DNA from 3 places in the Synechococcus sp. HIMB2401 genome. Region 3 is predicted to be linked to each of the others. Evidence: predicted binding sites of a transcription regulator. Region 3 holds the regulator's gene; each other region holds the start of a gene.

Region 1 (2,263 bases), on a different contig from region 3:
CATACAACCCTCCTCTCACCGCCTGATCGTAAGCATGTGCTGAAGCATCGTCGATGGCCGGAAACCCGTCTGTTCACTGAGAACTTGCTGAATCAATCAGGTTGCCGCGCTTAATCTTTTCAACAGGTTGGATGTTGGTTTCTTAAGGAATTCGACCAAATTTGATCAAGTAACGGCCGGCGCAATCCCCTGGAGCGATACGGGGTATCGCTCCATTTCATCGGGCTCAGTTGGCTTCAGTGACAGCCGCTGGAGCAGCAGACCTGCCAGACATCTCACGCAGAGAGCCAGCAGCGCAAAGGGTTGAAAGCGCGATCGCAACCAGGGCGGCGCTGTTGATCAGCTTGAGCGCGACGGGCAGATGGGTGTTGACCATCTCGCGGACGTTTGCCATGAAAAAAGTTTATAGTGAACATATTGCGGCCCCTGTCAACGCAGCGAGGGCGCCCGGAGAGCCCGGCCTTTTTGTCGCAATGGAGACGACCAGCCACGGGAGCCCAGGCCATCCTGCGGGGGCTTCTCTCGGTGAAGGGGCAACGCGTCGAGCGAGGGTGCCTAGGGAACACCCCCTCTTTTTTTGGGCATCAGGCCACAAGAACAAGGGCGACGTTGAGAATCGCCAACCCCACCAGGAACACCGCCGCCAGCAACGCGGCTTCAGGGAAGAACTTGGCAATCACAAAACCCACCCCAAGAAACACCGAGGAGATCACGATGGCGGTGAGATCCGATCCCATCGGCGAATGCTGACTGGCTCGCCCACAGCATGCCGGGATCTCCCTTGGACCGTGGCTTGCCTCCATCCGACTACCCAACAAAAAGCCCCTGCCCTTGAAAGGGGGCAGGGGCAGGAACCAACGGGTGCTTCGGGCTACTTGGTGTAGGTGACGCCCCGGTAGGTGAGGGTGCGGCGGCTTTCGCCAATAAGTTCCTGGCGGCAGGTGTTGTAGTGCTCGCGGCGGTAGGTCAATTCAACGCAGGCTTTGGGCGTGACTGGAGCTACTGCGTAGGTGTGGCCTCGATAGAGAAGTGCAGTCATTGGATGTTCCTCGAAGAAATCCAAGTCCCCGTTCCATGGCTTGGAGCATCTGCGCCCCCTCAAGAGGGGGTGAACGTTTTGTAGCAACTGCTACAAACTACTTATAAGGCAGCCGCCGAGCCCGTGTCGTTCGCGCGAATACATATCGCCCCTTGACCAAGGCCCCACTCGATCAACAGCCCGAAGAGACAGGCGCACTGGCGGACCATCCATCCATCGACCAGATCACATCCGAGACCGCGTCGGCATTGATCCATTTGATGACGCCCGTATCCACGTCAGCCACCTGAAACAGCGACGGAAGCCTGGGGTGGCGCGCACTTCCCTCGCAGAAGAGCACCTGTCCCATCCACCAATCCCCTTGATCGAGCTGGTCTCCAGCAACGATCACAAAGTGCCCTGGGCGGACGTGGAGAAAGGGAGCCTCCGCCTTCACCGCGAGATCACCGTGATCAACCGACATGAGCCACCCAGGAACCAGTACACCTGTACTCATAGCCATGGCGATACATGTTTGGCAAGCCTTCAATCGCGCTGGCGTTGAAGCACAGACGTGTTGCCAGACACTGACGTAAGCACTTTTGCTCCCTGGACGTTGACCCGTGGGCGCCTAGGTTTCGACAGTCTTCAGACCCGTAGGCCCCCTTTCGATCGCACAAGGCCCTGAGCCTGCCGCCGTCGAGAACGCCAATCGATGACTGACCGCACTCTCAGCATTTCCGATGCCCTGCGCGAAGCGCAGCTGCAGCGCCTGGAAGCCTCCCTGGCCTGCAAGGCGGCATCCAAGCCTCAGGCCACGACACAGCCAGCAAAAGAGAGAGACAAGGACGCCAAAGCAAGCGACTGATCGCAACAGTCCCCACGCATTCCTTGATCAGATCGGCATATTGAGGAGCATCCGGCAGTTGCCGGTGTCCTCAAGTGCTGTGCTGTGGAGTCGCTGCTCTCGATCCTGTTGGGCGTCGCCCTCGCGTGGGCGATCACGCGGGTGATCATCTGGCTGAGCGACCGTGCCCGCATCCGGGGGCGCTCTGCCGAGGAATGAGGCTGCAGCAGCCCTACTTCCCCCAGGCGTTACCGGAGCGAGCGTTGTTGCCCCAGACGCTGTCGAGTCTGCGGTCACGACCGCAGCTGAACCGGTAGAAGTTGTATTTGACGAAGTTGTTCTCCGCGTAGTTCTGGTGGTATCCCTCGGCGGGCCAGAAGCGAGTCGCCTGCCGGAGC
Region 2 (2,263 bases), 390 kb from region 3:
GGCGCGTCGAACTCGATGCCGACCAGGGCCTCACGCACCTTGTCGTCGTCGAAGCTGTTGGCCTTCTCGACAGCCTTCTTCCACAGGTAGACCATGTTGTAGGCCGACTCCTGAGGGTCAGCGACCTGGCGGTCGGCGCCGTATTTGGCCTTGAAGTCAGCAGCGAACTTCTTGGATGCCGGGGTGTCGATCGACATCATGTAGTTCCAAGCGCCGTAGTGGCCCTCAAGGAACTCAGAGCCGATGGTGCTGATCTCCTCTTCCGCGATGGAGTAGCTCATCACGTAGTAGCCGTTATCGGGGGTGATGCCGGCGTCCTGGATCTGCTTGAAGAAGGCGACGTTCTGGTCACCATTCAGGGTGTTGATGATCACACCGCCGTCAGGCAGGGCCTTCTTGATCTTGGCGATGATCGGAGCAACCTCGGTGTTGCCCAGGGGCAGGTAGTCCTCACCGACCACTTCGCCACCCAGGGACTTGAGCTGTTCCTTGGTGATGGTGTTGGAGGTGCGGGGGAAGACGTAGTCCGAACCCACGAGGAAGAAGGGCTTGCCAGCGGCAGGCGACTTCTCATACATGAACTTGGTTGCAGGCTCCGACTGCTGGTTCGGAGTGGCACCGGTGTAGAAGATGTTGTTGGAACACTCCTGACCCTCGTACTGAATCGGGTAGTAGAGGAAAGCGTTCTTCGACTCGTACACAGGCAGCATCGCCTTGCGGCTGGCGGAGGTCCAGCCACCGAAGACCACGGGCACCTGGTCCTGGTCGATCAGCTTCTTGGACTTCTCAGCGAAGGTGGGCCAATCGGAGGCACCGTCCTCGACGATGTACTCGATCTTGTACTTCTTGCCATCAACTTCAACGCCACCGGCGGCGTTGATCTCATCGATCGCCATTTTCTCGGTGTCCACCAGGGTGGACTCGGAGATGGCCATGGTGCCGGTCAGCGAGTGCAGGATGCCGACGGTGACGCTGTCGTCGTAGTCAACGTTGGCAGCCTTGTCACCGCCACCGCATGCGGTCACGGCAATGCCCAGCGATGCCGCGGCCATGCCGGCAAACAGACGCTTAGAGAGAGAAGAGCTCATGGTGTTCCAAAAAAGGAATGTGCCTGACGGCAGCTGATGGAAGGTACGGATCAGCGCGTCCTGGTTTTGGTATCAAGAAGAACTAAATAGCGAGCCCAGCAGCAGCGGATCAACGATTCGGTAGCTGTTGCAACAGGAACCCCACCACCTGCTCCAGGCCTTCGCCGCTGTGGAGATTGGTGAAACACCAAGGCCGGTCTCCCCGCATCCGCCGGGTGTCCTGTTCCATCACTGAAAGATCGGCACCAACCTGGGGAGCCAGATCAATCTTGTTGATCACCAGTAGGTCAGAGCGGGTGATGCCAGGCCCTCCTTTACGGGGGATCTTGTCGCCGGCCGCCACATCAATCACGTAGATGCAGAGATCCACCAGTTCCGGACTGAAGCTCGCCGCCAGGTTGTCGCCGCCGCTCTCAACCATAACAAGATCGAGATTCGGAAACTGCGTCTCCAGCTCCGCCACGGCAGCTCGGTTGATCGAGCAGTCTTCACGGATCGCTGTGTGAGGGCAACCACCGGTCTCCACGCCACGGATCCGCTCTGGATCCAGGGCACCCGCACGGGTGAGGAACTGGGCATCCTCCTGGGTGTAGATGTCGTTGGTGACCACCGCGAGCTGGAGCTCGTCGCGCAAGCGGCGACAGAGGGCCTCCACCAATGCGGTTTTGCCGGATCCCACAGGACCCGCCACCCCCAGGCGCAGTTTGCTGCTCATCAGCTTCGAAACAGGCGTGAATACAGCTCAGCATGGGCAAGCTGCGCCATGCCCGCACCCACACCGCTGCTCCAGAGCTGCTGCGGATCGGCCTCCTGGAGCAGCTGCGCTTGGGAGGCAATCAGCGGCAGCAGCCGCTGTTGCAGCACCTGCGCTCGGGAGGGGCCTAACGGCAGCAGCCGCACCGAAGCACTGAGCTGATTGGCAACCCAGCCGTAGAGGTAGCCCTCCACCATGTCTCCCGCTGGAACCGACAAGCCCACAGCAGCCCAGGCCCAGGCCGCTGGCCAGCTCAGGCCCACAGGTTCAGGCAGGTCCTGACCCATATCGGACATCAACTGCAGCAGCGACGTCCCCATCTGACGCTGCTGAGCTCGCAGCTCCGCGGCCTCGCGGGTGGCCAACAGCCAACCATCCAGATCGATCAGGCGCGCCTTGGCCGCCGCATCGGCCTGGGTTG
Region 3 (2,263 bases):
CATCTCCGCGTTGGGTCACCGGCCGGTTCGGACGCACTTCTGGGAAGGCATACACCGCTGTTTCACCCCGCAGCACATTGGTGGCTGAGCGCAGCGAGATCACCCAGGTCTCCGGTTTGCGGATGATGCTTTGCAGGCGTTCCACATCGCTGCGCGGAACGCGGATTAACTGGCGTTCTGGTGCTTCGCCAGGTCGCACTTTCCCGTAGGCGTTGAGATTGGCCTCCTGCAACAGCCTGTCGACAGCCTGTTTGGCCTGGTCCGGAGCATCGAGTCGAACCGTTGCTCTTGCCAAGGTCTGTCCGCTGCTGATCACCACCGATCCACGCCGCAAGGCGACCAGATTGCGTTCCAGTTCTTTGAGTTCCTGCTCACCGGCACGGATGCGGCTGCGAACGCTGTTGAGTTCGGCTTCCGTGCGCTGGATGTCCGCATCGCGGGAGGCGATGTCCTGGCTGAGACGTTCACGTTCGGCTTCGAGTTGGGCCAGCTCCTTCTGAAGAGGAGCCAGTTCGAGGCGCAGGGTGTTGGCCCGTTGCTGTGATTGCTCGAGCTCAATGGCGATCCGTTTGGTTTCCGTTTGGGTCTTGTCCCGTTCCCGCTCGGCTGCCTTCAGCTGCTGACGGCTGTCTTGGAGTTTCTCCTGCAGGGCATCCAGTTCAAACAGGCCCACCCGCAACTGCCGGCTCACCAGAAGCATCAGGCCAAGTGAGAGTGCGCTGATCAGGCTGCCGGTCAACACCGTGATCAAAACGGCGGTGCGCCGTGGGCGCATGCTGAACAAACTCAGTCGCGCTTTGCCGACGCGGCTGCCCAAGCGGTCGCCCAGGGTCGACAGCACGCCCCCGAGCACCAACAGAACCAGAATCAGTGCCCAGCCGCTCATCGCTGCACAAGTCGGGCGATGGCAGGCCTAGCTGAAGCGTTTGGCCAGCGCGATCGGATCCAGAACGGTGATTTTCTTGCGGTCAATCTGAACCAGACCGGATTGACGCAAGTCTCCCAGCAGACGCGTGATTGTGACGCGTGTTGAGCCAATTGCTTCAGCGATGGCCTGATGGGACAGGCGCAGGTCGATGGTGATGCCCAGCTCATCTGCTACGCCGAAGTCCCTGCAAAGCACCAGCAGGAAGCTCACCAGTCGGGATGACATGTCCCGATGGGTGAGGGTTTCAATCATCGTCTCGGTCTGCAGAATCCGGCTGGAGAGACCCTGAAGCAAGCGCAGGCCAACGCTGGTGTCTGCTTCGATGGCGGCCTTCACGGAGGTCGCTGGTGCCGTCACCATTTCGACCCGGGTGAAGGCCACAGCGTGATAGAAGCGGTCTGATCGTTGACCTGTCAGCAGTGACAGCACCCCGAAGAGGCTGTTCTCGCGGAGCAGGGCCACGGTGATCTCTTCTCCCGATTCGTAGACGCGGGACAGACGAACGGCCCCCCGGCGGATCAGATACACCCGTTCTGCGGGATCTCCAGGGAAAAAGATGGTCTTGTTGCGATCCACCAGTTCACTGCTGGCGCCATCGAGATCCCGGATGATCTCCAGCAGAGAACGGTTGGCGGGCTCTGCGCTGGGAGCTGGAGCCACCATCTGCGGGGCGTATCGGCTGAAACCTCGGCTACTGGTCATGACAACCCCCTGGTGTGGCGAAGTTACGGAGCCGGCGGTGGCCGCCATGTAGCGGTTATTACGTAACGCTGCTGTGCTCGTTGAAGGCCTGGCGTTGCGCCTGCATCAGGGATGTCAATCCCGGCTCTGCTAAATCCAGCAGCTCATTGAGTTGGCTGCGACTGAAGGGCGCACCCTCCGCAGTTCCCTGGATTTCCAGCAGACGGCCATCGCCGGACTGCACAACGTTCAGGTCCACCTCGGCTCGGCTGTCTTCGCTGTAGTCCAGATCCAGCAAGGCCTGGCCATCAACCAAGCCAACGGATACAGCCGCCACCTGATCGATCAGGGGCGATTGCTCCAGCACTCCCTGGTCCACCAGGGATCGGCAGGCTTGGTCCAGGGCGAGCCAAGCCCCGGTGATCGAGGCCGTCCGGGTGCCGGCGTCCGCTTGGATCACGTCGCAGTCGATCAGCAAGGTGCGCTCCCCTAGACGCTCCATGTCGATCACGGCGCGCAGGCTTCGGCCGATCAGCCGCTGAATTTCCTGGGTGCGACCCGAGAGTTTCATCAGCTCCCGTGATTGCCGCTGTGGGGTGGATCCGGGCAGCAACCGGTATTCGGCGCTGAGCCATCCCAATCCTTCTCCCTTGC

Evidence for each region. The regulator NtcA, encoded in region 3, controls nitrogen genes in cyanobacteria. The targets are predictions, from matches to a motif close to GTANCNNNNGNTAC.
Region 1: the regulator NtcA is predicted to act here: its motif matches at 1,120-1,133, upstream of AAXE93_RS09890 (DUF4278 domain-containing protein).
Region 2: the regulator NtcA is predicted to act here: its motif matches at 1,158-1,171, upstream of urtA (urea ABC transporter substrate-binding protein).

Annotation. Positions count from the first base shown of each region.
Region 1 covers NZ_JBDJKK010000004.1:90,369-92,631, forward strand. Annotated here, with positions in the region: gene AAXE93_RS09875 (hypothetical protein) at 1-3, opposite strand, end outside; gene AAXE93_RS09880 (hypothetical protein) at 227-394, opposite strand; gene AAXE93_RS09885 (hypothetical protein) at 585-737, opposite strand; gene AAXE93_RS09890 (DUF4278 domain-containing protein) at 872-1,039, opposite strand; gene AAXE93_RS09895 (DUF3104 domain-containing protein) at 1,212-1,502, opposite strand; gene AAXE93_RS09900 (hypothetical protein) at 1,734-1,886, shown strand; gene msrA (peptide-methionine (S)-S-oxide reductase MsrA) at 2,098-2,263, opposite strand, start outside.
Region 2 covers NZ_JBDJKK010000002.1:168,081-170,343, forward strand. Annotated here, with positions in the region: gene urtA (urea ABC transporter substrate-binding protein) at 1-1,088, opposite strand, end outside; gene ureG (urease accessory protein UreG) at 1,198-1,803, opposite strand; gene AAXE93_RS05825 (urease accessory protein UreF) at 1,803-2,263, opposite strand, start outside.
Region 3 covers NZ_JBDJKK010000002.1:559,121-561,383, forward strand. Annotated here, with positions in the region: gene AAXE93_RS07730 (DUF3084 domain-containing protein) at 1-886, opposite strand, end outside; gene ntcA (global nitrogen regulator NtcA) at 914-1,630, opposite strand; gene rph (ribonuclease PH) at 1,689-2,263, opposite strand, start outside.